3 regions of the Verrucosispora sp. WMMA2121 genome follow, and region 1 is predicted to be linked to each of the others. Evidence: predicted binding sites of a transcription regulator. Region 1 holds the regulator's gene; each other region holds the start of a gene.
What was found. Region 1 encodes HrcA, which represses chaperone genes, less so after heat shock. Its sites were predicted from a motif close to GGTTNGCACNCTCNNNNNGAGNGTGCNAACC; they were not measured.

Region 1 (10,301 bases):
CCGTGCTCCACAGCTGCGCGGCCGGACCCACCGCGCCGAAGTCGGTGGGCGGCTCCGGATGCGCCTCGTCGGAGTACGCGTCGACCAGGAACCCGGTCGCGGCACGTGGCCCCGGAGCGGCCGTGGTGGCGGTGAGCCCGAGCGGGGTCAGCACCCGCTCGGTCAGCACCTCCGCCCAACTGCCGCCACGCAGCTGACCGACCAGGTGGCCGAGCAGCGCCATGCCGAGATTCGAGTAGTGGTAGCGGCGTCCGGTCGGCAGCACCCGCTCGGCCCGGGCCAACTCGGTGATCAGTTGGTCGGTGTCCGGTGCGCGCAGCGTGTCCCAGACGTCGCCGTACGGTTCCCGTTGCAGGCCGGCGGTGTGCGACAGCAGCCGGCGTACGGTCAACTCGCCGTGTGCCGGCAGGTCCAGGTGCCGCCGCAGCGGGTCGTCGAGGTCGAGCAGCCCGTCGTCGCGGCACTGCATGACCAGCACGGCGGTGAAGGTCTTGGTCACCGAGCCGATCCGGAACCGGGTCTGCTCGTCCAGCGCCGTGTCGTTCCCGGTGCCGCCGGCGGTGCACGTCCACAGTGGTCGGTCGGCGCGGTGCACCGCCGCCGAGACCGCCGGCACCCGGGCCTGCGCCTGGACCTGCCGCACCATCCGCTCCAGCCGACCGGCGGCGGAGGTGTCGCCGGCGGCGGAGGTCATCCGAGGCTCCGGGCCAGCATCGGGCCGAGCGGGGCGCCGCCGAGCACGTGCGCGTGCACGTGGAAGACCTCCTGGCCGCCGTACGCCCCGGTGTTGAACATCAACCGGAACCCGTCGCCGAGCAGGCCCTCGTCCTCGGCCACCGCGGCGGCCGTGGCCAGCACCTCGCCGGCCAGCGCCGGATCACCCTGACCGAGGGTGGCCACGTCCGCGTAGTGCTCCTTGGGCACGACGAGCACGTGCACCGGCGCCTTCGGGTCGATGTCGCGGAAGGCGAGCGTGGTGGGCGTCTCGCGGACGACGGTGGCCGGAATCTCGCCGGCGACGATGCGGCAGAACAGACAGTCGCTTCCCATCCGGGCAGTGTAAGGAAGAAATCCTCGGCGCCGTCGCCGCGCCGCTCACCAGCGCAGCAGGCGGGTGGCGAGGACCGCCAGGGCGGCCACGCCCGCGGTGGAGGTGCGCAGCACCGACTGGCCGAGCCGCACCGGGCGGGCCCCGGCTTCCTGGAAGGCGGACAGCTCGGCCGGGGTGATGCCGCCCTCCGGGCCCACCACCAGCACGATCTCGCCGTGGTCGGGTAGCTCGACGGTGGTGAGCCGGTCGGTCGCCTCCTCGTGCAGCACGTATCCGGCGGCGGCCCCGGCGATCCGGCGCGTCACCGACGCGGTGCTCTCGTCCGGCGCGCCGGCCACCACCGGCAGCCACGCCCGACGGGCCTGCTTCGTCGCCTCCCGGGTGGTGGCGAGCCACCTGTCCCGGGCCCGTACGCCCCGGTCGCCGCGCCACTGCACCACCGAGCGGCCCGCCGCCCAGGGGACTATCTCGTCCACGCCCGCCTCGGTCATCGCCTGCACGGCCAGCTCGCCCCGGTCGCCCTTGGCGATGCCCTGGACCACCACCAGCCGGGGGTTCGCCGCGTCGACGTACCCCCGGTCGGTCACGTCGAGGTCGAGGGTGCCCCGGCCGACGGCGGTGACCACGGCGGTGGCCGTGCCGCCCCGACCGTCGGCGAGCAGCACCTGCTCACCGACGCGCAGCCGCTGCACGGTGGCGGCGTGGTGGCCCTCCGGGCCGTCCAGCACCATCGAGGCGGCGGTGGGCAGCGACTCGACCAGGAACAGCGGCGCGGACACGTCAGGCGTGGCCGTTGAAGGCGTCGCGCATCCGGGAGAAGAAGCCACCCTGCTTGGTCAGCTCGGCGACCTCCTCGCCGCGGGTCTTGGCGAACTCGCGCAGCATCCGCTCCTGGTCGGCGTCGAGCTTGGTGGGGGTACGCACGTCCAGGTGGACGTAGAGGTCGCCCCGCCCGGTGCCGCGCAGGTGCGGTACGCCCCGGGCCCGCAGTCGCAGGGTGCTGCCCGGCTGGGTGCCCGGCTTGACGTCGACCGGTTCCTCGCTGTCGAGCGTCTTGATGGTCAGCCGGGTGCCGAGCGCGGCGGCGGTCATCGGCACGGTGACCCGGCAGTGCAGGTCGTCGCCCTTGCGGGAGAACACGTCGTGCGGCCGTTCGTGGATCTCCACGTAGAGGTCACCGGCGGTGCCGCCGCCCGGGCCGACCTCGCCCTGCTGGGCCAGGCGGATCCGCATGCCGTCCTCCACCCCGGCGGGGATCTTGACGGTCAGCGACCGGCGGGTGCGCACCCGGCCGTCACCGGCGCAGGTCGGGCAGGGCTGCGGGATGGTGGTGCCGTAGCCCTGGCAGACGGTGCAGGGCCGGGCGGAGACCACCTGGCCGAGGAAGGTGCGCTGCACCGACTGCACCTCGCCCCGCCCGCCGCACGCCTCGCAGGTGGCCAGGTGGGTGCCGGCGGCGGTGCCGGCGCCGGAGCAGGTGGTGCAGAGCACGGCGGTGTCGACGGTGATCGGCGCCTCGACGCCGAAGGCCGTCTCCTGAAGGTCCAGCTCCAGTCGCAGGATCGCGTCGGCACCGGGGCGGGTACGCGGACGCGGGCCGCGTCCGGCGCCGGTGGCGCCGCCGAAGAACGCGTCCATGATGTCCTGGAAGCCGACGAAGGGTCCGGCCCCGCCGGGGCCGCCCGGACCGCCGGGCCCGCCCCCGCCGGGTGCCAGCGGGTCCCCGCCCAGGTCGACGATCTGCCGTTTCCGATCGTCCGAGAGGACCTCGTACGCGGCGTTGATGTCCTTGAACTTCTCCTGTGCCTCCGGGTCCGGATTCACGTCCGGATGGAACTGGCGCGCCAGCTTGCGATAGGCGCGCTTGATCTCGTCATCGGAGGCACCCTTGCTCACGCCGAGAATGCCGTAGTAGTCCCTGGCCACTGCGTTCCGTGTCCTCGTGTTCGTCTCGAGTTACGCCGTTCGGCGGCGGCAGCCTGCCGTCGGCCCTGACTTGTCAGTTCTGGGCCAGCAGCTCGCCCACGTAGCGTGCCACGGCCCTCACCGTGGCGATGGTTCCGGGGTAGTCCATCCGGGTCGGTCCGAGCACGCCCATCCCCCCGACGATGGTCGCGCCCGGGCCGTACCCGGTGCTGACCACGGAGGCCGCCCGCAGGTTGTCGTACTCGTTCTCGTCGCCGATGCGCACCCGCAGGGTGCTCGGCTCCACCTCGCCGATGAGCTTGAGCAGCACGACCTCCTCCTCAAGTGCTTCGAGGATCGGACGCAGCGAGCCCTGGAAGTCGAGCAGGCCGCCCCGGGCGAGGTTGGCGGTGCCGGCCAGGGCCAGCCGCTCCTCGTGCCGCTCGACCAGGGTCTCCAGCAGCACCGTGGACAGGGTGGTCATCGCCGGGCGCAGGTGTGGCGCGCAGTCGTCGATGAGGGTCTGCACCAGCGGCGGGGTCTCCGACAGGCGGACGCCCACCAGTTTCTCGTTCACCAGCCGGCGCAGGTCCAGCACGTCGTCGGCGGGGACCGGCGCGGGCAGCTCGACCAGCCGCTGCTCGACCCGGCCGGTGTCGGCGATCATCACCAGCATCAGCCGGGTGGTGGAGATCGGCACCAGTTCCAGGTGACGCACCCGGGACCGGGCCAGGCTCGGGTACTGCACGACGGCGACCTGCCGGGTCAGCTGCGCCAGCAGCCGCACCGTGCGGTGCACCACGTCGTCGAGATCGACGGCGCCGGCCAGGAAGCGCTCGATCGCCCGGCGTTCGGCCGGACTGAGCGGCTTGACCCGGCTCAACCGGTCGACGAAGAGGCGGTAGCCACGGTCGGTGGGCACCCGCCCCGCGCTGGTGTGCGGCTGGCGGATGTAGCCCTCCTCCTCCAGCACGGCCATGTCGTTGCGAACGGTGGCCGGCGAAACGCCGAGCTGGTGCCGCTCGACGAGCGACTTGCTGCCGACCGGCTCCTGGGTGGCGACGTAGTCCTCGACGATCGCGCGGAGCACGGCGAGCTTCCGGTCGTCCAGACCCATCCTTGCCACCTCCTGTCGCAGGTCAGCTCGCGGCGTCACGGCCGCCAGAGGAACACTCTGGCACTCGACTGTAGCGAGTGCCAGTCTACGTCGGCGCCCCCGTCCACGCGATGATCAAGTCAGCACCTTCCTCATCGAGCCGATCGGCGGGTTGACACTCGCCGGTGTCGCTCTGGTGCGCCGTTGCCGCTGGCACCTACCGTGGCCTCCATGACTGAACCACCTCGTCCCCCGGACTCCGGCGACGAACCCACGACACCACTGTCCGGTTCGCCTGGCCAGGGCGGCTATCCCCCGCCCGGCGGCTATCCACCCCCCACCGGCGACCAGCCGCCGCCGGCCGGCTACCCCCCACCCGGCGGTTACCCGCCGCCGGGAGCACCCGGTGTCGGCTACCCGACCGGGGGCTACGGCGCTCCCGGCGGTGGCTACGCCAACAACGAGGACAAGACCTGGGTGCTGATCGCACACTTCGGCGGCCCGCTCGGCGTGGTCGTCGGCGGCGGGCTCTTCGGCTGGGTGGCGCCGCTGATCGCGATGATGGTCCGCGGGCAGCAGTCCCCGATCGCCCGGGCGCACTCGGTGGCCGCGTTGAACTTCCAGCTCACCTGGGCGGTCGCCGGGGTGCTGAGCTGGGTGCTCGCCACCATCACCTGCGGCATCCTGTTCTTCGTGCCGATCATCGTCGCGATCGTGCCGCTGATCTTCGGGATCGTCGGCGGGGTCAAGGCCAACGAGGGTGTGCTCTACCAGTACCCGATGACGTACGCCTTCGTGAAGCGCTGACCGCGCCGACCGGTCTGATGACGGGGGTCAGGGCAGCAGGTCGCGGACCACGGCGTCGGCGAGCAGCCGGCCGCGCAGGGTGAGCACGGCGCGGCCGGCGGCGTGGGCGGGCTCGGCGAGCAACCCGGCGGCCAGCGCCCGCGCCGCGCCGGCCCGGCCGGCGTCGGTCAACACGTCGAGCGGCAGGCCGCCGGCCAGTCGCAAGCGGAGCATGACGTCCTCCATGTGCGCCTCGTCGCCGGTGAGCACCTCCCGGGCCTGCCCGGGTGACTCCCCGGCGGCGAGGCGTTGCGCGTACGCGCCGGGATGTTTGACGTTCCACCAGCGCACCCCGCCGACGTGGCTGTGCGCCCCCGGCCCGAGGCCCCACCAGTCCCCGCCGGTCCAGTAGAGCAGGTTGTGCCGGCAGCGTGCCTGCGGCGTGCGGGCCCAGTTGGAGACCTCGTACCAGGAGAAGCCGGCCGCGCCGAGGGTGGCCTCGGCGGCCAGGTACCGGTCCGCCGCCACGTCCTCGTCCGGGTACGGCAGCTCGCCCCGGCGCATCCGGGCGGCAAGTCGGGTGCCGTCCTCGACGATCAGGGCGTACGCGCTGACGTGGTCCACGCCGGCGGCCACCACCTGGTCCAGTGAGGCGGCGAAGTCCTCGGCCCGCTCCCCCGGCGTGCCGTAGATCAGGTCGAGATTGACGTGGTCGAAGCCCGCGTCGCGGGCCTCCAGGGCGGCGGCGGTGGCCCGGCCGGCGCTGTGCCGGCGGTCCAGCACGGCGAGCACCCCGGGCGCGGCCGACTGCATGCCCAGCGAGATCCGGGTGTACCCGGCCGCGCGCAGCTCCTTCAGCGAGGTCGGCGTCACCGACTCCGGATTCGCCTCGGTGGTCACCTCCGCGTCGGCGGCCAGCCCCCAGGTCCGGTCGATCGCGTCCAGGATGCGGGCCAGGTCGTCGGCGGGGAGCAGGGTGGGGGTGCCGCCGCCGACGAAGACCGTCTGCACCCGGGGCGGCGGAGCGTCCTTGAGCACCCGGGCGGCGAGGGCCAGCTCCGCCAGCACGGTGTCGGCGTAGCCCTCCCGGCTCGCTCCGCCGCCCAGCTCGTCGGCGGTGTACGTGTTGAAGTCGCAGTAGCCGCACCGGCTCGCGCAGAAGGGCACGTGCACGTAGACCCCGAAACCCCGGGTGCCCACGGACGCGCGGGCGGACGCGGGCAGCGACCCGTCGGCCGGGACGGGCTCGCCTGCTGGAAGGACGCCGGGCATGGCCACTAGTGTGCCCTGGCATGACCTCTCCCGACGCGCTCGTGCGGGTCGCCACGGCCCACGGGGTGACCACGCTCACCCTGGACAGTCCGCACAACCGCAACGCGCTCTCCACCCCGTTGATGACCGAACTGCTGGCGGGGCTGGCCGCCGCGGTCGCCGACGACGCGGTCCGGATGATCGTGCTCGACCACACCGGGCCGGTCTTCTGCTCCGGAGCCGACCTGAAGGAGACCGCGGCGGCGTACGCCAGCGGCACGGTGCCCGCCGGGATGCTGGGTGACGTGCTCGCGGCGGTCCGGGAGTGTCCGAAGCCGGTGCTGGCCAGGGTCGCCGGCCCGGCGCGGGCCGGCGGCCTGGGCCTGATCGCGGCGGCCGACCTGGCGGTCTGCGCGGCCGAGGCCACGTTCGCCTTCACCGAGGTGCGGATCGGGGTGATCCCCGCGGTGATCTCCGCGACGGTGCTGCCCCACCTGACGACGCGGGCGGCAGCCGAGCTGTACCTGACCGGCGACACCTTCGACGGCCGACGGGCCGCCGAGATCGGCCTGGTCACCGCCGCGGTGCCGGCCGAGGAACTGGACGCCACGGTGCGGCGGTACTGCGAGTCGCTGGTCCGTGGGGCCCCGGCGGCGCTGGCCGGGGCGAAGCGACTGCTGCGCCGTCCGCCCGCCGTCGACCTGCGCGCCGAGCTGGCCGAGCTGGCCGAGTTGTCCACCGGGTACTTCCTGTCGGCCGACGGGGTCGAGGGGGTCACCGCGTTCCGGGAGAAGCGGGCACCGCGCTGGGTGGCGGAACTCGGCAGGTGAGGTACGGCCGGGACGGGGAACCTCGGGTTGCGCGTGGGTGCCGCGCGGGGGCGGAACCGGTCGGACGACACGTACGGGTCGATGCGGGACGTACGCTTGGCGGACCTTGACACAGGAGGTGCGGGTGCGATCTCGGGCTGTCGCGACGGGCTTCGTGGTCCTCGTCCTGATCGCCGCGATCGGGATGATCGTGGTGCTGAGGCAGGCCGGTGACGGGCTACGGCTGCCGCTGGCCGGCCGGGCCTGCACGGTGCAGGCCGACGGCGAGGTGACGCTCGACTCGCAGCAGATGGCGAACGCGGCGACCATCGCGGCGATCGGCGTGCAGCGTGAGATGCCCGAGCGGGCGGTGGTGGTGGCGCTCGCCACCGCGTACCAGGAGTCCGGGCTGCGCAACCTGACCGGTGGCGACCGCGACTCCGTGGGGCTGTTCCAGCAGCGACCGAGCCAGGGGTGGGGCACACCGACCCAGATCCGCGACCCCCGGTACGCGGCGGGCAAGTTCTACGCGGCGCTGAAGAAGGTGCGCGGCTGGGAGGACATGCGGGTCACCGACGCGGCGCAGAAGGTGCAGCGTTCGGCGTTTCCGGAGGCGTACGAGAAGTGGGCCGACGAGTCGCAGGTGCTCACCCGGGCGCTGCTCGGTCACGCCAGCACGGCGGTCAGCTGCGCGGTGGGCGGTGATCCGGTGCTGCGCGGTGCCGCCGCCATCGCCGCGCTGACCGAGGGACTGTCGCTCGACTGGGGTCTGGTGGCCCTCCGCTCCGGCGACGACCGGCGGGCGGGCCGGGGCTACTTCAGCTCCGCCGTCGACAGCTACGGCAACCCGACCCTGCTGAAGGTGAGCGTCAACGACGTCGAGCGGAGCCCCGCCGGCAGCCTGACGACCTCGGCCGAGGGCGTGCGGGCCGGCTGGCGGTACACGCACTGGCTGGTCTCCCACGCGAAGGAGCACGGGGTGAAGCGGGTGACCTACGACGGCCGGGAGTGGACCGCCAAGCGCGGCGACTGGAAGCGGTTGCCGGACAGCGACCGGGGCGACGCGGAGGTCCTCGCCGAGGTCCACGCCGACGTCTGAGCGACCCCGATCTCCTTACCCGCAGTCACCGCAAAAACCGGCAATTACCCACGTAAGGCCCCGTCTCGCCACGTTGGGTGACGTGCGGTAGTCGAGCAACCGCCATCAGTCGCCATGCCTGTGGAAAGGTCACGGGGTGCCCCACGGGCCGTCCGGACGCGCGTTACGATCGGCGGCCTGTGCCAGAAATGGTTTCACCTCTTGGGGAGGGGTACGACGTGGCGTTCGACTACGGCGACCGGACCGGCTACGAACCGATCAGTGACGTCGACCGCAAGGAGTTCCACGAGCAGGGCTTTCTCCTGCTGCGAAACGTCCTGACCGAGGATCACCGGGCCGCTCTCGAGGCCGCGGTCGACCGGGTGTACGAGGAGGAGAAGGCCAAGGGCAACACCACCAAGGACGGCACCCTGCACCTGCTGGGTTTCCTTGAGCGGGACGAGCTCTTCGGCGAGCTGCTCACCCACCCGATCGCGTTCCCCTACATGTGGGGCCTGGCGGGCTGGAACATCTACACCCACCACAACCACCTCGACGTGACGCCGCCGGCGTTGGAGCCCGAGAAGCCGTACTGGGGTTGGCACCAGGACGGGTACCGGCAGAACTCCGACCCGGAGACGATGGACCCGAACCTGCCGCGGCCGATGTTCTCGCTGAAGGTCGCCTACGTGCTCTCCGACCTGTCGGAGAAGGGCCGGGGCGCGACGAAGGTGATCCCGGGCAGCCACCTGTGGAACTCGCTGCCCCGCCCGACGGACCTGAGCGTGCACAACCCGGACCCGGAGGGCACCGTCGAGATCACCGCCAACCCGGGCGACGCCTTCATCTTCGACCGCCGCCAGTGGCACTCCCGGTCGACGAACCTGTCGAACGTCACCCGCAAGATGCTGTTCGTCGGTTACACCTACCGGTGGATCCGCCCGCTGGACGAGCTGCACCCCGACAGGGACGGCGAGTGGTACCGCAACCGCACGCCGGTGCAGCGCCAGCTGCTCGGTGAGGGCACCCACACGGCCAACTACTGGGGCATCAACTGGGACGGCTACATCGACGACGAGATCCCGCTGCGCAAGGAACTCAAGCAGCGCGGTCTGCTCAACCGCAACATCCCCTGGCTCCGCTGACCGGACCGTTGACGACAGGCCCCGTGGCCACGCCTGGACGTGGTCCCCGGGGCCTGTCGTGTCATCTCGGCACGGACCCGGCCGTCGATCAGCCGGCCGGCTCGCCGACCCGGCGACGCGCCTTCTCCCGGATCGGCTCGGGCAGGTCGTCGGCCGCCAGCAGCCTGGGCAGCAACGACGGCTCCAGGCTGAGCGCGCGGAACACCTCGCCGAGGGTCACCCCGTGTGCCGGCCGGTGCACGATCTCGATCGGATCGCCGGCACCCACCGCGCCCTCGCGGAGCACCCGCAGGTACGCACCGGGGGTCGCCCGCGCGGTGAACCGCTTGATCAGATCCGGTACGCCCCAGAAGCCGGCGAAGGTCCGGCACGGCGTGCGCGGCATGGTCACCTGGAGCAGCGCCTCGCCGACGGCCCACTGCTCGCCGATCACGGCACCGGTCACGTCGACCGCGTACGTGGTGAGGTTCTCGCCGAAGCCACCGGGGCGGATGGTCCGCCCGAGGTCGGCCTCCCACCAGGCCGCGTCCTCCTCCGCGTACGCGTAGACGGCCTTGTCCGGGCCACCGTGGTGGGCCCGCTCGCCGATGAAGTCGCCGGCCACGCCGTCGACGCGGAACAGCACCGGCGCGTCGGCCGGCCGCTTGTCGATGCCGCTGCGTCCGCTCGCCGCACCGGCCCACGCCGCCTGGGTCACGATCCCGACGTTCACCGATGCCACCCTGCCCGTCATGATCACATTCTACGGGGAACGGCCTCGGCGCGCCGCCCTCGCGCACCGGCGGACGCCTCAGGTCGATCCGCCTCCGGACGTACCCGTGCGAAAGGCGCCCGACCTCGATGGTCGGGCGCCTTTCGACGGGTTCAGCGGTTACCGGTGGGTGACACCCCGGCGGTTGCGGCCCACCCCGGCGACCAGCGCGACGGCGACGGCGGCCAGCAGCACCTGGAGCATCAGCTCCCGCCAGTCGATGCCGGCGGTCTCGGCGAAGCCGGACGCGCGGGCGATCACGGTGCCGAGCAGCGCGGCACCGACACCGATGAGCATGTGCAGCCAGATCGGCATGTTCTGACGGCCCGGTACCACCAGTCGGCCAAGCGCACCGACGATCAGACCAACGATCAGGGCGGTGATGATGCCCCAGACGGTGAGCTCCATGATCGCTCTCCTTCACGAAAG
Region 2 (10,301 bases), 920 kb from region 1:
CCGCGCCCATCAGCTCGGCCGCGTGTTCGGCCGACTCCAGGCCCCGGTGGGTGGTCTCGATCGAGATCCGGGTACGCCGGGTCAGCACGTCCTCCAGGTGCAACGCCCCCTCGGCGCGGGCCGCGTACGTCACCTCGGCGGCGAGGTACTCCGGCGCACCGGCCAGCGGGGAGGACAGCAGCGGATCGGCGTCGATCAGGGCGAGCAGGTCGAGGGTCAGGCTGCCGTAGCGTTCCAGCAGGTGCTCCACCACGCCCACCGGCAACCCGTGGCGGCGAGCCAGATCCGCCCGGTCCCGCCACATGGCCGCGTACCCGTCCGCGCCGAGCAGCGGCAGGTCGGCCGTACGCGACACCCGCTGGCCACCGAGCCGGCGTACCGCCCGGTCGACCACGTCGGCGGCCATCACCCGGTACGTCGTGTACTTGCCACCGGCCACCAGCAGCAGCCCGAGCATCGGCTCGATCACGGCGTGCTCCCGGGAGAGCTTCGAGGTGGAGTCCGCCTCCCCGGCCAGCAGCGGACGCAGTCCGGCGTAGACACCTTCGATGTCGGCCGTGGTCAGCGGGCGGTCCAGCACCGTGTTGACCTGCCGGAGCAGGTAGTCGATGTCGCTGGCCGAGGCCGCCGGGTGGGAGCGGTCCAGCCGCCAGTCGGTGTCCGTGGTGCCGATGATCCAGTGCCCACCCCACGGGATGACGAACAGGACACTCGTGGCCGTACGCAGGATCAGTCCGGTCTCGCCGGTGATCGCCGAGCGGGGCACCACCAGGTGCACCCCCTTGGACGCCCGCACCCGGACACCGGGCCGCAGGCCGACGTCGTTGAGCATCCGGGACATGTCGTCGGTCCAGACACCGGTGGCGGCGATGACCGTGCGGGCGCGCACCTCGAACTCGGCCTCGGGCGCACCGGGGGGTGCCTCCAGGTCGCGGACCCGGACCCCGGTCACCTCCCGAGCCTGTCGGATCAGTCCGACCGCCCGCGCGCTGCTGACCACGGTCACGCCCAGGCTGGCGGCGGTGCGGGCCAGGGTGATCACCAGGCGGGCGTCGTCGACCTGCCCGTCGTGGTAGCGGATCGCGCCGGCCAGGCCGTCGGAGCGCAGGCTCGGGAAGACGCGGCGGGCGCCCTCCCGGCTCAGGTGCCGGTGCAACGGCATGCCCCGGCCGCCGCCGAAGAGGCCGGCGAAGGCGTCGTACGCGGCCACCCCGGCGCCGTAGTAGGCCCGCCGCAGCAGCCGGGCGGGCAGATCGCGGACGCCCTGACCAGCGGGGAGCGGCACCAGGAACGGCACCGGCCGCACCAGGTGCGGCGCCAGCCGGGTGGCCAGCAGCCCGCGCTCGGTCAGCGCCTCGTGCACCAGGCCGAACTCCAACTGCTCCAGGTAGCGCAGGCCACCGTGGATCAGCTTGCTGGACCGGCTGGAGGTGCCGGCGGCGAAGTCGCGGGCCTCCACCAGGGCCACCTTGAGGCCCCGGGACGCGGCGTCGACAGCCGCTCCGGCGCCGGTCACCCCGCCCCCGATCACCAGCACGTCGAACCGCTCGGCACGCAGCCGACGCAGGTCGGCGGCGCGGCGAGCGGGCGAGAGCTGCCCGGCAACGGACCGCAGAACGTTCGGATCACGCACCCGTCCACGTTAACCGCCCCCACCCGCCACCGGCAGGTGCCGACCCGGGCACCCCGATCAGTCGCCCGGCAGATCCGTCCCGACGACCGGGCGGCTGCGACGTACTGTGTGCGGATGCGGGCGGAACCCACCACACCCGGCGCGGCCGGCAGCCCCTGGGCGATCGTCGCGGCGGTGTTCGCCGGCTGCTGGACGGTCACGGTCACGGTCCTGGCGCAGACCGGCGGCTGGACCGTCGACCAGGTGGTCCTGATCGGCGGCCTGGACCGGCTGGTGCCGCTCTGGCCGGTGGTCTGCCTGCTCACCGTGCTGCTGATCGCCGCCGCGGCGCTGCCGTTGGCCCTCATACCCCGCTCGTCGGCGGTCCGCGTCACCGGTCGGGTGTGGTTTGCCGGCGCGCTCGTGCTCGGCCTGCTCGGGCTACTGCGGACGATCCCCCCGGTGCACCACGAGGCGTACCTCGCCGGGCTGGCGCTGGTGGCAATGCTGCTGGCGGTGGTGACGGCCCGGCTGCCGTCCCACGTCCTCGGCCCCGGCCGCCGGGCCGACGAGGCACGGCTGGCCGACCCCGCCCGTGGCCGTCACGACCATCCCGTCGGCGCGGCCGGACAGCATGGCGGCCTTACGGACCAGCCGGACCGGATGCCGCCCGGCGGTCCGGGGCACCGGACCGGGCCGGAGGCGATGCCGGTCGGGCGAACGGCACGACTGGACGCACGTCCGTCGGTGGCGGCCCTGCTCGCGATGGCCGCCGGGCTCGCCCTGCTGCTGCCCTGGGTCTGGTGGGGCGCGCTCGGCGGGCTGTCGGAGACCATTCTCGCCGGGCTGGCCGCGGCGGCCGTCGGCGCGCTGGCCGCGACGCTGCTCGACGCTCGGTTCTGGGGTCGTTTCGACGCGGACGATCCGCCTCGACCGGCCCGGCTGGTGCTGCTGGGCGGGCTCGTGGCCGGGGTGGTGCTGCTGCTGGTGGGTGCCGGCACCGGCCACTCCGGCGCGCAGTTGCCGCTGCTGGTGACGCTGCCGCCGGCCGGGTTCGCGCTGGCCGCGCTGCGGGCCATGAGCCGCCGGGCGGCGGCCGGCCGCGGCGTCACCCAGCCGGGCACCTGGCCCGGTGTGCCGGACCAGCCGGCAACCGGAGCCGTCGTGGCCCGCCATCCGGCCGGGGCGGGTGGCCGGGCACCGGCGGCCTGGCTGGTCGGGCTCGGTGTGTTCGGCCCGCTGGCGTTCGCCGATTCGGAGGAGGTCAGCCTGCTCCTGGTCGGCACCCGCGACGTGCCCTTCTGGGTCGCCGCCGCGACCGGTGCCGGCCTCGCCGTCGCACTGGTGCTGGCGGTCGGATACGGCCTGCTGCTGGCGCGACGCTCGGCCCGTACGCCGAGCCGCGCGCTGGCCGCGGCGAGCGCGCTGACGCTGCTGGTCACGGTCGGCCTGGTCGGCTCGGTCGCCGGCCAGCCGGGGCTGCACGGGGAGCGACTCTTCGTACTGCTGCGGGAACAGGCGGACCTGCGCGGGGTGAGCGGCGGGCCAGGTCGGATCGGCCGGGACGCGCGCGCCCGGGAGGTCTACCGGCGGCTGGTCGACACCGCCGACCGGACCCAGGCCGACCTGCGGCGGGACCTGCGCCGGGCCCGACTGCCGTACACCCCCTACTACCTGGTGAACGCGATCGAGGTGGCCGGTGGGCCGGCGGTACGGGCCTGGCTGTCCAGCCGACCCGAGGTGGCCCGGGTACTGGTCAGCCAACGCCTGCGCCCGTTGCCGGCACCCGCCGACAGCGCCACCGGCAACGCGCCGGCCCCGTCCGGCCCACCGTGGCACCTCACCATGATCGGCGCGGACCGGGTCTGGTCCGAACTCGGCGTCACCGGCGCCGGGGTGACCGTGGGTAGTTCCGACTCGGGGGTGGACGGACGGCACCCGACCCTGGCCCAGGGCTTCCGAGGCGGCGACGACTCATGGTTCGACCCGTGGAACGGCACTGGCGCACCGACCGACCGCAGCGGACACGGCACCCACACGATGGGCAGCGCCGTCGGGCGGGACGGCATCGGCGTGGCTCCCGGCGCCCAGTGGGTCGGCTGCGTCAACCTCGACCGCAATCTGGGGAACCCCGCCGCCTACCTCGACTGCCTCCAGTTCATGTTGGCGCCCTTCCCGCCCGGCGGTGACCCGTTCCGGCAGGGCCGGCCCGCCCGGGCACCGGAGATCCTGACCAACTCGTGGGGCTGCCCACCGATCGAGGGGTGCGATCCTCGGGCGCTACAGCCGGCCACCGCGGCGCTGGAGGCCGCCGGGATTCTCGTCGTCGCGGCGGCCGGCAACACCGGCCCGTTCTGCGGCTCCGTGCAGGATCCGCCGGCACCGTACCCGGACGTGCTGACCGTCGGCGCGGTGGACGATCGGCGGCGGGTCACCGCCTTCTCCTCCCGTGGCCCGACGGCCACCGGGACGGCGAAACCGGATCTGATGGCGCCGGGGGCGGAGGTCATCTCCGCGATGCCCGGCGGCGGGTACGCCGTGCTCGACGGCACCTCGATGGCCACCCCGCAGGTGGCGGGGGTGGCCGCGTTGATGTGGTCGGCCAATCCGGAACTCGTCGGCGACCTGGATCGGACGCGGCGGATCCTGCGCGAGACGGCCGAACCGATCGAGACCAGCGACTCGGCCCGGGACCGGTCCGACGAGTGCGGCGGCCCGGCGAACATCGTCGGCGCCGGCCTGGTCGACGCGTACGCGGCCGTCTCGGCGGCTCGTGGTTGATCGCCCACGTTCGATTGGAACCGACGTGAGCAGTACTCGCCCGAGGGTTATCTGACCCCTGCGGACCTGCTATCTTGCGGGTTCATGCATGGTCATTCGTCCGGGTCGGCAGCTCCGCTCCGGGCATCGTCGACAGCCCGGTGGCGGGGCATGGCCCTGCTGATCCTGCTGGGGGTACCGGCGCTCGTCGTGGCGCTCTGCTGCGGGGTGGTCCATGTGGTCACCAGGTCCGCCACCGACGACCCGTTCGGCCAACGCGGTGGCGTCACCGGACCGCCCTGATCCGGGCCGCATCCACGGCGGAGCGGGTCGCTGGTGTCTCCCGAGCCGAACCGGCCGAAAAGGGCGTAACGGCAAATAGATCCCGATAACGCCATTCACCCTTCCCGCCGCTCGGCGCGCCCTACCGTTTCGGTAGAGGAGGCAGCCATGAGCATGGACGACGATCAGGCCCGGGAAGCCCCACCGACCACCCGGGCCACGGTCCACGGACTCCCCGGCCAACTGCCGATCGACCGGCTCGACCACGGCGACGCCGAGCAACTGGCCGAGATGACCGGGGTGGACGAGCCACCCGAGGAGCCCCTCATCCTGGTGGACGAGCCGGTTCAGCACCGCCCGCCGTACGACCGGGCGCGGAAGCGCCGAAACCAGCGACCGCTGCCGACGTAGCCGACGAGTGGCCACCGACACAGCGGAAGGGGCGGACCGCTGACGCGGCCCGCCCCTTCCGGCGTTGGAGCTGGACTCAGAAGTCCATGTCCCCGCCGCCCGGGCCAGCCGGGGCGGCCGGGGTCTTCTCCGGCTTGTCCGCCACGACGGCCTCGGTGGTCAGGAACAGCGCGGCGATCGACGAGGCGTTCTGCAGCGCGGAACGGGTCACCTTGGCCGGGTCGATGATGCCCGCGGCCAGCAGGTCGACGTACTCGCCGGTCGCGGCGTTGAGGCCGTGACCCGAGTCGAGGTTGCGAACCCGCTCCACCACGACGCCACCCTCCAGGCCGGCGTTCACGGCGATCTGCCGCAGCGGGGCGTCCAGCGCGATCTTCACGATCTGCGCGCCGGTCGCCTCGTCGCCGGCCAGGTCGAGCTTGTCGAAGGCGGTCTTGCCGGCCTGCACCAGCGCGACACCACCACCCGGGACGATGCCCTCCTCGACGGCGGCCTTGGCGTTGCGGACCGCGTCCTCGATGCGGTGCTTGCGCTCCTTGAGCTCGACCTCGGTGGCCGCGCCGACCTTGATCACCGCAACGCCACCGGCCAGCTTGGCCAGCCGCTCCTGCAGCTTCTCCCGGTCGTAGTCGGAGTCGCTCTTGTCGATCTCGGCCCGGATCTGGTTGACCCGGCCCTGGATCTGCTCGGCGTCGCCGGCGCCGTCGACGATGGTGGTCTCGTCCTTGGTCACCACGACCTTGCGGGCGCGGCCCAGCATGTCGAGGCTGACGGCGTCCAGCTTGAGGCCGACCTCCTCGCTGATGACCTGGCCACCGGTGAGGATGGCGATGTCGGTCAGCATGGCCTTGCGGCGGTCACCGAAGCCCGGCGCCTTGACGGCGACCGACTTGAAGGTGCCACGGACCTTGTTGACCACCAGCGTGGCCAGGGCCTCGCCCTCCAGGTCCTCGGCGATGATCAGCAGCGGCTTGCCGCCCTGCATGACCTTCTCCAGGATCGGCAGCAGGTCCTTGACCGACGAGATCTTGCTGTTCGCGATCAGGATGTACGGGTCGTCGAAGACGGCCTCCATACGCTCCGGGTCGGTCATGAAGTAGGCCGAGATGTAGCCCTTGTCGAAGCGCATGCCCTCGGTGAGCTCCAGCTCCAGCCCGAAGGTGTTGCTCTCCTCGACGGTGATGACGCCTTCCTTGCCGACCTTGTCCATCGCCTCGGCGATGATCTCGCCGACGCTGGTGTCACCGGCGGAGATGGAGGCGGTGGAGGCGATCTGCTCCTTGGTCTCCACGTCCTTGGCGAGCTTCAGCAGCTCCTCCGAGACGTTGGCGACCGCAGCCTCGATGCCCCGCTTCAGGGCCATCGGGTTGGCACCGGCGGCCACGTTGCGCAGGCCCTCGCGAACGAGTGCCTGGGCCAGGACGGTCGCCGTCGTCGTGCCGTCACCGGCGACGTCGTCGGTCTTCTTGGCGACCTCCTTGACCAGCTCGGCGCCGATCTTCTCGTACGGGTCCTCGAGCTCGATCTCCTTGGCGATGCTCACACCATCGTTGGTGATGGTGGGGGCACCCCACTTCTTCTCGAGCACGACGTTGCGGCCCTTGGGGCCGAGGGTCACCTTCACGGCGTCGGCGAGCTGGTTCATGCCCCGCTCGAGGCCGCGGCGCGCCTCTTCGTCGAACGCGATCATCTTGGCCATACGGCGTTGTCCTCCTGGACACTCACGGGCCACCCGAGTGTGTGCCCCGGATGGGCCGTCTGGTGTACGCACCTTGGGACGTCGCCACCTGGCGACGGCGACGTCTCCTCGGCCGGGCCGGATAGCCCGCGACGACCGGCCACGTGCCCCACCCGTGGTTATGTCACGGGCGCGACCGCAGCCCCACCGTCCCGACCAGCTGGCACTCACGCCATGCGAGTGCCAATGACTTGTTTAGCACTCTGCCCTGCCGAGTGCAAGCACGATGGCCCGGGTCAGCCGAGTTCGGCCGCCAGTTGACCGGCGTTCACCGGGCCCTCGTGCGCCCGCTGCTCGGCGTAGGTGACCACCAGCCCGACCTGCTGCGCGAGGTACGCCGGCAGCGTCAGCACCGCGACCACCGCGATGGTCAGCACCACACCCACCGTCGTACCCGGCGAGTCCAGTGGAGTGGCACCGAACGGCAGGATCGCCAGCGACTCGATCAGGCTCACCACCAGTGAGAGACCGATCACCGCGGCACCCACCAGGGCCACCCGGCCGAGCAGCAGGCCCGGCCGGTCACGCAGCATGCGATGCGACCTGCTGAGCGGGTCGTGCCGCTCGAACAGGTAGACCGGGCCGGCCAGGGCCAACGCGAACACCGCGTACACGCCGGGCAGGAAGCACAGGCAGAACCCGAAGACGACGATCAGGGTGACGAGCAGCGTCCAGCCCCACAGACCGAGCGCGCGGCGCATCCCGTAGCGCAGCGCGGCGGCGGCGCCGACCTGCTCGCCGACCGCCTGGCGGGTGATCAACCAGGTGCCGGCGGCCCAGCCGACCGACTGCACCAGACCGAGGAGCACGCTGCCACCGAGCAGCACGAGCAGGAGCGTGCCGAGATCCGTCCAGAAGTTCGCCGGCAGCGCGGCGGAGTCGCTGGCGAGTTGACTGTCCCAGCGCGCCGAGGGGTCCACGGCCAGCGTGAGCACCGACAGCACCGCGGCCGGCAGCACCTGGGTGAGGACGAGAATCGGTAGCAGTTGTCGCCAGCCCCGGCGGGCGGCGCCCACGCAGCGCGCGAACCAGCCGCCCAGCCCGGCCCCGGGCGGGGTGACCAGGGCGTCAGTGGGATCGAGACCGTAGCCTGCGGGGTGGTACCAGCCATAGGGCGGCTGTCCCGGGTACAGCGGTTGACCGGGATACGGCGTCATGCCGACGTGCGGCGGCTGCGCGGGATGACCCGGTTGCGCGCCGTACGGCGGCGGGCCGAACCCGGGCGGCGGATCGAGCGGCCCGGGCGGCGGCGGTTGGTCCGCGGGCGAGGAGGTGGGACCTGTCGGGGGCGGCTGGTCGGACATGGAACCTCCTCAGCGACGGCTGGTTCGGCCCATGATCTTTCCTTGTGGGGCACCGGCACCGCAGCCCCCTCCGGCGATGGTCACGCCACCTTCGACGACGATCGGTCGCCTGGGGTGGGTCGTCCGCGCTCAGGCGATGAGGCGTACCCGCTCGGCCTGCGGGCCCTTCTGGCCCTGGGCGATCTCGAACTCCACTCGCTGACCGTCGTCCAGCGCCTTGTAGCCGTCCATCTCGATCGCGGAGAAGTGGACGAAGACGTCCTGCCCGCCGTCGACGGCGATGAAGCCGTAGCCCTTCTCGGCGTTGAACCACTTCACGGTGCCTTGTGCCACGGTGTTTTCCTCACTCTGCACGGCGTTCCACTACCTCGGGTCACCGGCGCACCGGCACCCGGAAACCACCGGTTTCGGCAATCCGCGACGACCACTGAAACGGGTGACCGAAATCGCACGCTACACGAGGAGTGACGACGGCGCACGACCACAAATCGGGCGTATTACAGTCACCCGTATCGTCGTACGTCATTGTGATAAGCATGCGGGCATGACGAACGTCACCGACGGAACCGGAGTGCGCCGGGCCGTCATCCGCCGGGTCGAACCAGCGGACGCCGCTCGGATGCGCGCGCTGCGGCTGGAGATGCTCGCGGACGCGCCGCTGGCGTTCCTGGAGACGATCGCCGAGGCCGCGGCCCGACCGCACGCCGAGTACGCCGCCCGGGTCGCCCGGGTCTCCACCGGCCCGGACACGGCGCAGTTCGTGGCGGATCCGGGTGGCCGGCTGGTCGGGCACGCCGGCGGGATGGCGCACCCGACCGAGCCGGGGTTGACCGTGCTCTACGCCGTCTACGTCACTCCGGGCTGGCGGCGCACCGGCCTGCTGGCGGAGTTGGTGAGTGGGGTGGCGGGCTGGTCCCGGGCCTGCGGACGCCCCGAGCTGATGCTCGAGGTGGTGGTCGGCAACGACCGCGCCTACCGGGCCTACCAGCGGCTGGGATTCGTCGACACCGGTGTCCGCGTACCGCACCCGACCATCCCCGCCCTGCGCGAACTCCAGATGCGCCGGGCCGCGTAGCCCCGAGGTCGGTCGTCCGCCTGGTGGCTCCGAGGCACCCCCGGAGCCACCGTCGCAACACCTCAGACGTGCCGGCGGCTCTGCACGATCCGGAACCGGTTCGCCACGTACGCCCCGTCGGTCAACGCCGAGTTGGCCGCCGCGTTCGCGCCGCTGCCGTGGAAGTCGGAGAACGCCGCCGACTGGTTCACGAACACGCCGCCGGTCAGGTTGGCCGACAGGTGCACCCCGACCTCGATCGCCGCCGCCTCGGTGGCGTCCAGCACCGCGTCGTCGGTGGAGTAGACCGCCGCGGTGAGCGCACCCTGCTCACCCACGGTCGAGCGCAGGATCTCCAGGCTGTGCGCGGTGGAGTCGGTGGCGATCGCGAAGGAGATCGGCCCGAACCACTCGCGCGAGTAGGTCGCGGTGTCACCCGCGTCCAGCTTCACGATCGTCGGCGTACGCACCACGGCGTCCGGGAACGACGGGTGCTCGACGGTACGCGACTCCAGCACCGGCGAACCCACCTTGGCGACCTCGTCCAGCCGCTCCAGCACCCCGTCGTTGACGATCGCCCCGGTCAGCTCCACTCCCCGGGCCGGATCGCCGGTGAGCTTGCCGACCGCCGCGGCGATTCCGCCGGCCACCTCGTCGAAGCTCTTGTGGCCCTGGTCGGTGTCGATGCCGTTCCGCGGGATGAGGATGTTCTGCGAGGTGGTGCACATCTGCCCGCTGTAGAGCGTCAGCGTGAAGCCCAGGTTGCGGCACATCCCGGCGAAGTCGTCGGTGGAGTCGATCACCACCGTGTTGAGCCCCGCCTTCTCGGTGTACACCGCCGCCTGGCGGGCGTTGGCCTCCAGCCAGTCGCCGTACTCGGTGGAGCCGGTGAAGTCGACGATCCGGACCGCCGGGTGCAGGGCCAGCGTCGAGGCGAGCTTCTCGTCCGGGGCCTCGGGCGCCAGCAGCACCAGGTTCGGGTCGAAGCCGGCCTCGGCGAGCACCTCGCGGGCGTACCGGACGGTGACGGCCAGCGGCAGCACGGCGCGCGGGTGCGGCTTGACCACGACCGGGTTGCCGGTGACCAGCGAGGCGAACAGACCCGGGTACGAGTTCCAGGTCGGGAAGGTGTTGCAGCCG
Region 3 (10,301 bases), 620 kb from region 1:
GGCCGGTTTCCTTCGGCGCCCCCTCAGTCACCAGGCCGGCCGCGGCGAGGTCGGCGGTGAGCGCGCCGATGGTGCTCCGGTTCAACCCCAGCGCGGTGGTCAGTTCCGCCCGTGTGGTGGCACCGTGCACGTGCACGTAGCGCAGCAGGGCACCAAGATTCTGTCGACGAATCTCGTCCTGGCTCGGTCCCACGCGCATCGGTTGTGACTACCTTCGGTGCAGCGGATCAGCGACTACCGCTGGCGGCGGCTCGCCGGCGCGACAGCGCGTCGACGCTGGCCGCCAGGAGCAGGACCACGCCGGTGACCACGTACTTGACGCCCGAGCTGTAGCCCATCAGGCCCATGCCGTTGTCGATCACCGCGACCACCGCGCCGCCGAGCACCGCGTCCAGCACCCGGCCCTTGCCGCCGAAGAGGCTGGTACCACCGATCACCGCCGCGCCCACGGCGTAGAGCAGCACGTTGCTGCCGCCGGTGTTCGGGTCGACCGAGTTGGCCCGGCTGGCGGCCACGATGCCGCCGATCGCGGCCATGGTGGAGCAGATGACGAAGACCGAGATGCGGATCCGGTCCACGTTGATGCCGGCCCGGCGGGCGGCTTCCTTGTTGCCGCCGACCGCGTAGATGTGCCGGCCGTAGCTGGTGCGGTGCAGTACGAAGGTTCCGATGATGAGCAGCACGGCGATGATCGGCACCACGATCGGCACGCCCTTGAGCGAGCTGATCAGCACGTTGCGGCTGCGCTCCAGGTTGAGCATGTAGACCGCCAGACCGAGGATGACCGCCAGCCCGCCGATCCGGGCGAGCACCACCGTCATCGGGTCGGTGACCAGGCCCCGCGCGGCGCGGTTGCGGTAGCGCAGCAGCTGCACGGCGGCGTACCCGGCGACGGCCACGGCGGCGAGCGCCCAGCCGAGCAGCGGCGGCAGGTTGCGGTTGGCGATCGCCACCAGCACCGAGTCGCGCACCGAGATGTTGCGGCCTTCCTCCATGAGCAGCAGGACCACGCCCTGGAAGGCCAGGAAGCCGGCCAGGGTGACCACGAAGGACGGAATGCCGATCTTGGCGACCAGGAGGCCGAGGATCGTACCGATCACCATGCCGGTGAGCACGGCGGCGGCCACCGCGACGTACCAGGGATATCCGAGGACGGTCACCACGTTGGCCAGCACCGCCGCGCAGACGCCGCTGGCGAAGCCGGCCGACAGGTCGATCTCACCCAGCAGCAGGACGAAGACCAGGCCCATCGCGATCAGGGTGACCGCCGCGCCCTGGGTGAACAGGTTGGCGAAGTTCCCGGCGCTGAGGAACGAGGGCCGCAGGATCGAGAAGACCGTGCAGAGGACGAGCAGGCCGAGGACGGCGGGCAGGGCGCCGATGTCGCCGCCGCGTACCCGTCGCCAGTAGTCGCGGACGTGGCTGCCGACGGAGGGCGTCGACGCGACGGCGGCCGGCCCCTCCTGCTTGACGGCGGTGGTGCTCATGAGACGCCTCCCGTGGTGCTGCCGGCCGGCGCCGCGCCGTTGCCGTTGGTGGCCGGTTCGCCGGTGAGCCCGAGCCCGCCGGAGCGACCGGCGGTGATCAGCTCGACCACCTGCGCGTGAGTGATGTCGGTGGTCTTCACCTGGGCGACCATCTGGCCGAGGTAGAGCGCGGCGATCCGGTCGGAGACGGCGAAGACGTCGTTCATGTTGTGCGAGATGAGCACGACGGCCAGACCGTTGTCGGCCAGTCGCCGGACCAGTTCGAGCACCTGGGCGGTCTGCGCGACGCCGAGCGCGGCGGTCGGCTCGTCCAGGATCACCAGCTTGCTGTTCCAGAGCACCGCCTTGGCGATCGCCACCGTCTGACGCTGGCCGCCGGAGAGGCTGGAGACCTGCTGGCGTAGCGACTTGACGGTGCGTACGGACAGCCCGGCGAGGGTCTCGGCCGCCATCTGTTCCATGGTCGGCTCGTCGAGCACGATGCCGCTGCGCTTCTCGCGGCCGAGGAACATGTTCTGCACGATGTCGAGGTTGTCGCAGAGCGCGAGGTCCTGGTAGACGACCTCGATGCCGAGCGCCGCGGCGTCGCGTGGGCTGTGGATGTTCACCGGCCGGCCGTCGAAGACGAACTGCCCGGCGTCGGTCGGGTAGATGCCGCTGATGCACTTGACCAGGGTCGACTTGCCGGCGCCGTTGTCACCGACCAGCGCGGTGACCTCGCCCGGATAGGCGGCGAAGGCGACATCGCGTAGGACCTGGACGGGACCGAAACTCTTGTCGATCCCGCGTAGCTCCAGCAGAGGGGTCGCGGACACGGGGTTCTCCTTTGTCGCGGAGGGAGATCGGGGCCCGTCCAGCGGCGGCACGCCGCCCGGCACGGGGTTACCGTGCCGGGCGGCGGCGCCTAGGCGGGTGAGGTCAGCTGATGCCCGCTTCGGTGCAGAGCTCGGCGAAGTTGCCGCTGCAGACCTCTTCCTTGGTCACGAATCCGTCGGCGATGACGTCCTTGACGTTGTCCTTGTAGATCGCCTGCGGGGTGAGCAGGACGGCGGGGACGTCACGGTTGCCCTCCGGGTCCTTGACGGTCTGGCCGGTCTCCTTGCGCTCGCCCTTGGCCAGCGCGATGGCCAGCTCGGCGGCGGCGTCGGCCTCCTGCTTGACGGCCTTGTAGACGGTCATGCACTGGTCGCCGGCGAGGATGTTCTGCAGGCCCTGGGTGGTGGCGTCCTGGCCGGTCACCGGGACCTTGCCGTTGAGCCGGTTCTTCTTCAGCACCGAGATGGCGGCGTTGCCGAGGCCGTCGTTGGCGGCCAGCACACCGTCGATCTTGCCGCCGGTCTGGGTGAGCATCTGCTCGAAGATCGTGGCGGCTTGGGCGTTGTCCCAGTCCGGCACGGACTGGTCCGGGCCCTTGACGTACTCGTTCGCGTCGAACTTGGGCTTGAGGATCGAGTCGTAGCCGTTCTTGAACAGGGTGGCGTTGTTGTCGGTCGGCGAACCGTTCAGGTACGCCACGACCGGCTTCTCGGCCTTCTGGTCGGTCAGGCACTTGACCAGACCCTCGCCCTGGAGCTTGCCGACGGCCTCGTTGTCGAAGCTGACGTAGTACTCCGCCGAGCCGCCGAGGGTGAGGCGGTCGTAGTCGATGGTGGCGACGCCCTGCGACTTGGCCTTGTCGAGGACGGCCTTGCCGGTGCCGGAGTCCAGGTTCACGATCATCAGCGCGGTGACGCCGCTCGTGATCATCTGGTCGGCGATGGTCTGGAACTGGGTCTTGTCACCCTGGGCGTTCTGGATGTCGTACTCGACGCCGGCGGCCTCGAAGGCGGCCTGGAGGAACTTGCGGTCGGCGCCCTCCCAGCGGGCGGAGGACTTGCTGTCCGGCAGGATCACGCCGATCTTCGGGGTCACGTCGGAGCCGGCCTGGTCGCCGCCGGACTCGTCGCCACAGGCCGTCAGGCTGCCGAGGGCCAGCAGGCCCACGGTGCCGACTGCGAGGAAGCCCTTGCGCATGTGCAGGGTCCTTTCGAGGGTGGGGAAGGGTGTCGGTGTTTTGTTTTGTTGTGCCCGGCAACGTATTCCGCGCCACAACGGCAGCACAAGGGTGCGCCGGTCACGAGTTTGTTGTCGGCGGTAACAATTCAGCAACGCCAGCGACACCTCGTCGCCACCGTGCCGGCGACGACCCTGGTGTCCGGGTCCGCCGGTGGGGCGGCACCGCGGCGGTCAGGCGCTCGCGAGGGGAGCGAACCGGGCATCGGTGAGGGTGGCCAGGTCGGCCGGGGCCAGTTCCACCTGAAGCCCTCGGCGGCCGGCGGAGACGTACACCGTCGGATGCGCCAGGGCCGAGACGTCGACGACCGTGGGCAGGCGTCGCCGCTGGCCCAGGGGGCTGATGCCGCCGCGTACGTACCCGGTGGCCCGCTCGGCCGCCGTGCGCTCGGCAAGCGCGGCCCGCTTACCGCCCACGGCCGCCGCGAGCGCCTTGAGGTCGAGATCGCCGGTGACCGGCACCACCGCCACCGTCAGCGCCCCGTCGACCTCGGTGACCAGGGTCTTGAAGACCCGCTCCGGGGCCACCGCGAGCGCGGCGGCGACCAGCGCGCCATAGTCGGGCTCGTCGGGCGAGACGTCGTACGGATGGGTGCGATGGTCGACCTTCCGCTTCGCCAGCAGCACGGTCGCCGGGGTGCCACGTCCCGCCATGTCCGCCAAGGTAGCCCCGGTCCGACGCCCGAGCCAGCGCCTTCTCAGCCGGTGGTGCCGGCTCCGGTTCGTGCCACCGGGCGGCAGACCAGGACCGTCGGGGCGGTGGCGACCCGGGTGAGCACCAGGCTCGCCGGCTGGTCGCCGGCCAGCCGTAGGTCGCGCCGGAGCCGCTCGGGCTCCAGCGCGGAGCCGCGCTTGAGGATCTCCACCCGGCCCACCCGGCGATCCCGCAGCAGCGTTCGCAGCCGCTTGAGGGAGAACGGCAGCACGTCGGTCACCTCCAGGCAGCGGGCGTACGGCGTGCGCCGAGCCGCGTCGGCGTAGAGGTAGGCGATGCTCGGGTCGGCGAGGGTGGCGTCCAGGTCGACGGCCAGCTCGGCCACCAGGTGCGCGCGCACCACCGCCGGATCGGGGTCGTACAGGAAGCGCCGCACTGCCCCGACCGGTGCCTCGCGCGCCCCCGTTCCGGTCAGCTGGTGTTCCGCCAGGCCGTCGGGGCGGTACGTCCCGCCGCCGGCCGGGTGATGGGCCCCACCGCCGGCCTGGTGATCGGCGGGGGCCGCTACACCACCGGAGGCGTCCTCCTTCAGCACGGTCGCCCGGCGGGAGACCTCGGCCAGTTCGCCGCACCAGAGGGCCGCCTCGACCAGGTCGCCGTCGACGCTCACCCACTCCGCCTCCGCACCGGGCGGGATCAGCGTGTGGTCGATCCCCGGCGCGACCTTCACCACCGTGCGCGGCACCCGCTCGGCCAGCCCGGTCACGAAGTCCCACGGCGGCGAGTACGAGTTCGGGTCGAAGATCCGGCGGCCGGTGCCGGCCCGGCGGCGGGCCGGGTCGCAGAAGACCGCCTCGACCCGGCTCACGTCGAACGCGGTCGCGTCGCCACACTCGACGGTGACCAGGTCGGCCAGTCCGGCGGCCCGCGCGTTCGCCTCGGCCAGCGCGGCGGTGAGCGGGTCGGCCTCCACCGCGTACACCCGGATGCCGGCGCGGGCGGCGGCGAGCGCGTCGGCACCGAGCCCGCAGCCCAGGTCGGCCAGCGTGGTCACCCCGGCGGCGCGCAGCCGCCGCGCCCGCCGGTCGGCGACGACCCGCCGGGTCGCCTGCTCCAGCCCCGGCCGGGTGAAGAACATGCCGGCCGCCGCCGGCCCGAACTTGCCGGTCGCCCGGCGGCGCAGCTCCGCCTGGGTTAGCGCCGCCGCCGCGAGCCCGGCCGGCACCCCGGCCGAACGCAGCGCCGCCGCCGCGACCAGCGGATCGCCGCCGGCCACCCGGCCCGCCGAGTCGAGCGCGGCCGACCCCTCGGGCGTACGCAACGCGCCGAACTGCTCCAGATCCACCCGCCCATTCTCCCGAGCTCCACCAGCCTGACCCACGTGCCCTGAGGCCGGCGCCCGCCGGGGCGCGGCGTGATCGTCTGCACGTCAGTGAGTCGACACGCCGATGTCCGAGTCACCGAAGTGCAAAAGATCAATGTGCGGCCGACCGGGCTCGGCGGTGGGGTGGGGGCGAGCACCGGGCCGGCCGGTCGCGACTTGCGGTATGTCGGGTCTAGCGGGTGTGGGTGGTGATGAAGGCGCGCCAGGCGGCGGGGGTGAAGGCGAGCACCGGGCCGGCCGGGTCCTTGCTGTCGCGGACGGCGACCAGGCCGGGCAGGTTGTCGGCGACCTCGACGCAGGCGCCGCCATTCTGATTGCTGCGGGAGGACTTGCGCCAGGCGGCGCGGATCAGGTCCATGACTTCGCCACTTCCTCGATCAGGCGGGCGGTCTGCCGGCGCGGCAGCGCCTCACCGGCCACAGTCTCCCAACGTCGCCCCAGGCTGGCAAGGTCGTTCGGGCTGTCCACTGTGTGCCCCCGGAGCTGGCTGTCCAGGTGCGCCACCTCGGTGCCGTCGGCCAGCCGGGCCAGCACGAACGGCCCGGCAAGCCCGCCGTACCACGGGGTCTCGGCCGGCACGACCCGCACCTGGACGTGCGGGCGGTCGGCGAGGGTGCGCAGGTGCTCCAACTGCTCGCGCATGGTCGCGCGCTCACCGACCTGCCGGCGCAGCACCTGCTCGTCGAGCACCGCGACGAGCTGTGGTGGCTCCTCGCGGGCGAGCACCTCCTGCCGGGCCATCCGGGCCAGCACCCGCTTCTCGATCTGCTCATCGGTCAACGGCGGACCGGCCCGGAGCATCGCCCGGGCGTACGCCTCGGTCTGGAGCAGGCCGGGCACCACGGCCGGGTCGTACCAGCGCAGCGCGACGGCCTCCCGCTCGATCTCGCCCCACGGCCGGAACCAGTCCGGCTCGGCGTGCAGCCGGATCAGCTCCAGCATCCCGATGAAGAGACCACCGGTCTCCAGCACCTTGTCGACCCGGGCCAGGTAGTCGGCGCTGAGCTGGTTCGGGCCGATCTCCATCGCGCTCACCGCCGACGTCGAATAGTTGATCATCTTGCTCAGCTCCTCCTGGCTGAGCCCGCGCACCTTGCGGGCCCGGCGCAGCTGGTCGCGCAGGAACCCCAGGGTTGGTACGTCCGCCATCTGTCCGCCCTCCGTGACGTAATAGCGCCGGAGAGTAAGGGTCGGGTGCTCGGCGGGGAAGTGACTGTCGGCGTGTTGCGGTGAACGCTGGCGAACGGCGTCGGAGGAGTGTGGAAGAAGTGGCGACGGGGGTGCGGCGGAGCGGCGACACGAGGGCGGTCAAGCGGCGACACGAGGGCGGCGGATTGGCACTCTCCTTGACGGAGTGCTAGCCGAGGAATAACCTGCGATTAGCACTCTCACCCTGAGGGTGCCAACCTTCGGGCCCTGGTGTCCGGGGGTTGAACGCCAGGCGGACCGGCACCCGCGACGACGGCCCCGCCCGGTGGCATGTGGCAGATTGACGCCGGTCGGCATGCCGATCGGCAACGAAACCAAGTACCCCAGGAGGGTATGCCCGTGACTACCGCGACCAAGGTTGCGATCAAGCCGCTCGAGGACCGCATCGTGGTCCAGGCGAACGAGGCCGAGACCACCACCGCCTCGGGCATCGTGATCCCCGACACCGCCAAGGAGAAGCCGCAGGAGGGCACCGTCCTCGCTGTCGGCCCGGGCCGGATCGACGACAAGGGCAACCGCGTGCCGATCGACGTCTCCGTCGGCGACACCGTTCTCTACTCGAAGTACGGCGGCACCGAGGTCAAGTACGCCGGCGAGGAGTACCTGGTGCTCTCCGCCCGCGACGTCCTCGCGGTCATCGAGAAGTAAGACAGACCGATCAGTGTCGTTGCCCCGGTCCGGCTCGCCGGGCCGGGGCAACGTCGCTTCGAAGGGACATTCATGGCGAAGATCCTGAGCTTCTCGGACGACGCCCGGCACCTGCTGGAGCACGGTGTCAACGCGCTCGCTGACGCGGTCAAGGTCACCCTCGGGCCGCGCGGGCGCAACGTCGTCCTCGACAAGAAATTCGGTGCGCCGACGATCACCAACGATGGTGTGACCATCGCCAAGGAGATCGAGCTCACCAACCCGTACGAGAACCTCGGCGCGCAGCTGGTCAAGGAGGTGGCGACCAAGACCAACGACGTCGCCGGCGACGGGACCACCACCGCGACCGTGCTCGCCCAGGCCATGGTCCGCGAGGGCCTGCGCAACGTCACCGCGGGCGCCAACCCGGCCGGCCTCAAGCGCGGCATCGACGCCGCCGCCACCAAGGTCTCCGAGGCGCTGCTCGACAAGGCCGTCGAGGTCTCCGACAAGAAGTCGGTGGCGCACGTCGCCACGATCTCGGCGCAGGACGCCACCATCGGTGAGCTGATCGCCGAGGCGATGGAGAAGGTCGGCCGCGACGGTGTGATCACCGTCGAGGAGGGCTCGGCCCTGCACACCGAGCTGGACGTCACCGAGGGCCTCCAGTTCGACAAGGGCTTCATCTCGCCGAACTTCGTCACCGACGCGGAGTCGCAGGAGTCCGTCCTGGAGGACGCGTACATCCTGATCACCACGCAGAAGATCTCCGCGATCGAGGAGCTGCTGCCGCTGCTGGAGAAGGTCCTCCAGAACAACAAGCCGCTGCTCATCATCGCCGAGGACGTGGAGGGTCAGGCGCTGTCCACCCTGGTGGTCAACGCGATCCGCAAGACCATCAAGGTCTGCGCGGTCAAGGCGCCCGGTTTCGGCGACCGGCGCAAGGCGATGCTCCAGGACATGGCGATCCTCACCGGCGCCGAGCTGGTCGCCCCGGAGCTGGGTTACAAGCTCGACCAGGTCGGCCTGGAGGTGCTGGGCAGCGCCCGGCGCATCGTGGTCGACAAGGAGAACACCACGATCGTCGATGGTGGTGGCCAGGCCAGCGAGGTGACCGACCGGGTCGCGCAGATCCGCAAGGAGATAGAGGCCTCGGACTCCGAGTGGGACCGGGAGAAGCTCGCCGAGCGGCTGGCCAAGCTCTCCGGCGGGATCGCGGTGGTCAAGGTCGGCGCGGCCACCGAGGTCGAGATGAAGGAGCGCAAGCACCGCATCGAGGACGCCATCGCCGCGACCAAGGCCGCGGTCGAGGAGGGTACGGTGCCCGGCGGCGGTGCCGCCCTGGCGCAGATTCTGCCGGTGCTCGACGACGACCTCGGCTTCACCGGTGACGAGAAGGTCGGCGTGTCGATCGTGCGTAAGGCACTTGTCGAGCCGCTGCGCTGGATCGCCCAGAACGCCGGTCACGACGGCTACGTCGTCGTGCAGAAGGTCACCGGCAGCGACTGGGGTCACGGTCTCGACGCCGCCGTCGGCGAGTACGTCGACCTGACCAAGTCCGGCATCATCGACCCGGTGAAGGTGACCCGTAACGCGGTCACCAACGCCGCGTCGATCGCCGGTCTGCTGCTCACCACCGAAAGCCTCGTGGTGGAGAAGCCGGCTGAGCCGGAGCCCGCCGCGGGTGGCCACGGCCACTCGCACGGCCACGGTCACAGCCACCAGCACGGCCCGGGCTTCTGAGCCTGCCGTACGCCGGACGTGGGGCGCACCGTCGACGAGACGGTGCGCCCCACGTGCTTTGAGTCGGCGTACCGGTGACGAGAGGTTACGAACGCGGACGTCGACTACCGGACCGTTGGTCGGTGGGAAACACTGGGCGGGTGAGCAGCACGTCACCCCGGTTCGCCGCCCTGGCCGGCGTCGCCGCCGCCGCGGCGGCCATCGGCACCGCCGAACTGGTTGCCGCCCTGACCGGCCCCCGGTCGTCCCCGCTCGTGGCGGTCGGCGGTCTCGTGGTGGACACCGCACCCGAGCCGGTCAAGCGGTTCGGCATCGAGGTCTTCGGCACGTACGACAAGATCGCTCTGCTGGTCGGTACGGCGCTGCTGCTCGGCGGCTTCGCCGCCCTGATCGGCATGCTGGCCGCCCGGCGGCTGACGGTGGGCCTGGCCGGCATCGTCGTCTTCGGCGGGATCGGCGCGGCGGCGGCCCTGACCCGCGCCGGTGCGGACGCCGCCGACGTGCTGCCGTCGCTGCTCGGCGCGGCGGTTGGCGGGGTGGCGCTCTGGGCGTTCGTCGCCGGCCCACTGGAACTCGACCCCTGGCCCTGGTCCCCACCGACGTCGGCCGGCCCGCCGTCGGTGACTGGTCCGGCCGTGCCGGACCCGAATGCGGTCGGAACTGCCGGGGTCCCCGACGGGCCGGCGACCGACCCGACCGCGTCGGCCGGCACTCCGTCGGTCCCGGGAAGTCCGCCGGCCTCCGGCGGTCCATCGGGTCCGGCGAGTCCGGGGCGGCGGGTCGACCCGGACTCGCGGCGGCGGTTTCTCACCGGTGTCGGCACCGTCCTCGGGGTGGCCGCCGTCGGGGGAGTCGCCGGCCGCTGGCTCGCCGGCCGTCAGGGGGTGTCGGCGGCCCGCGAGGCGATCACGCTGCCGGCCCCGGTCTCCGCCGCGCCGCCGGTGCCGGCCGGCGCCGACCTGGCCCAGCCCGGCCTGGCCAGCTACGTCACCTCCAACCGGAGCTTCTACCGGATCGACACCGCGCTGGTGGTGCCGCAGGTCGACCCGGAGACCTGGCGCCTGCGCATTCACGGCCGGGTCCGCAACCCGGTCACGCTGAGCTATGCCGATCTGCTCGCCCGGCCGATGGTGGAGCGGTACGT

Region 2: groL (chaperonin GroEL) is a predicted target of HrcA. The motif match lies at 6,962-6,992, and genes of this name have one in related genera.
Region 3: groES (co-chaperone GroES) is a predicted target of HrcA. The motif match lies at 6,956-6,986, and genes of this name have one in related genera.

The regions. Positions count from the first base shown of each region.
Region 1 is NZ_JAPZBH010000004.1:502,794-513,094, forward strand. Features, by position in the region: gene O7605_RS02945 (serine hydrolase domain-containing protein) at 1-694, opposite strand, end outside; gene O7605_RS02950 (histidine triad nucleotide-binding protein) at 691-1,050, opposite strand; gene O7605_RS02955 (16S rRNA (uracil(1498)-N(3))-methyltransferase) at 1,096-1,830, opposite strand; gene dnaJ (molecular chaperone DnaJ) at 1,832-2,977, opposite strand; gene hrcA (heat-inducible transcriptional repressor HrcA) at 3,051-4,073, opposite strand; gene O7605_RS02970 (DUF4870 domain-containing protein) at 4,284-4,859, shown strand; gene hemW (radical SAM family heme chaperone HemW) at 4,887-6,110, opposite strand; gene O7605_RS02980 (enoyl-CoA hydratase-related protein) at 6,131-6,919, shown strand; gene O7605_RS02985 (hypothetical protein) at 7,038-7,997, shown strand; gene O7605_RS02990 (phytanoyl-CoA dioxygenase family protein) at 8,216-9,121, shown strand; gene O7605_RS02995 (MOSC domain-containing protein) at 9,210-9,854, opposite strand; gene O7605_RS03000 (GlsB/YeaQ/YmgE family stress response membrane protein) at 9,993-10,280, opposite strand.
Region 2 is NZ_JAPZBH010000004.1:1,420,318-1,430,618, forward strand. Features, by position in the region: gene O7605_RS07305 (glycerol-3-phosphate dehydrogenase/oxidase) at 1-1,633, opposite strand, end outside; gene O7605_RS07310 (S8 family serine peptidase) at 1,748-4,393, shown strand; gene O7605_RS07315 (hypothetical protein) at 4,544-4,675, shown strand; gene O7605_RS07320 (hypothetical protein) at 4,829-5,065, shown strand; gene groL (chaperonin GroEL) at 5,142-6,764, opposite strand; gene O7605_RS07330 (hypothetical protein) at 7,040-8,107, opposite strand; gene O7605_RS07335 (cold-shock protein) at 8,237-8,440, opposite strand; gene O7605_RS07340 (GNAT family N-acetyltransferase) at 8,652-9,182, shown strand; gene paaN (phenylacetic acid degradation protein PaaN) at 9,245-10,301, opposite strand, start outside.
Region 3 is NZ_JAPZBH010000004.1:1,125,447-1,135,747, reverse strand. Features, by position in the region: gene O7605_RS05910 (ROK family transcriptional regulator) at 1-199, opposite strand, end outside; gene O7605_RS05905 (sugar ABC transporter permease) at 228-1,487, opposite strand; gene O7605_RS05900 (ATP-binding cassette domain-containing protein) at 1,484-2,302, opposite strand; gene O7605_RS05895 (sugar ABC transporter substrate-binding protein) at 2,406-3,500, opposite strand; gene ybaK (Cys-tRNA(Pro) deacylase) at 3,714-4,193, opposite strand; gene O7605_RS05885 (THUMP-like domain-containing protein) at 4,238-5,539, opposite strand; gene O7605_RS05880 (DUF397 domain-containing protein) at 5,751-5,936, opposite strand; gene O7605_RS05875 (helix-turn-helix domain-containing protein) at 5,927-6,727, opposite strand; gene groES (co-chaperone GroES) at 7,121-7,435, shown strand; gene groL (chaperonin GroEL) at 7,508-9,157, shown strand; gene O7605_RS05860 (molybdopterin-dependent oxidoreductase) at 9,298-10,301, shown strand, end outside.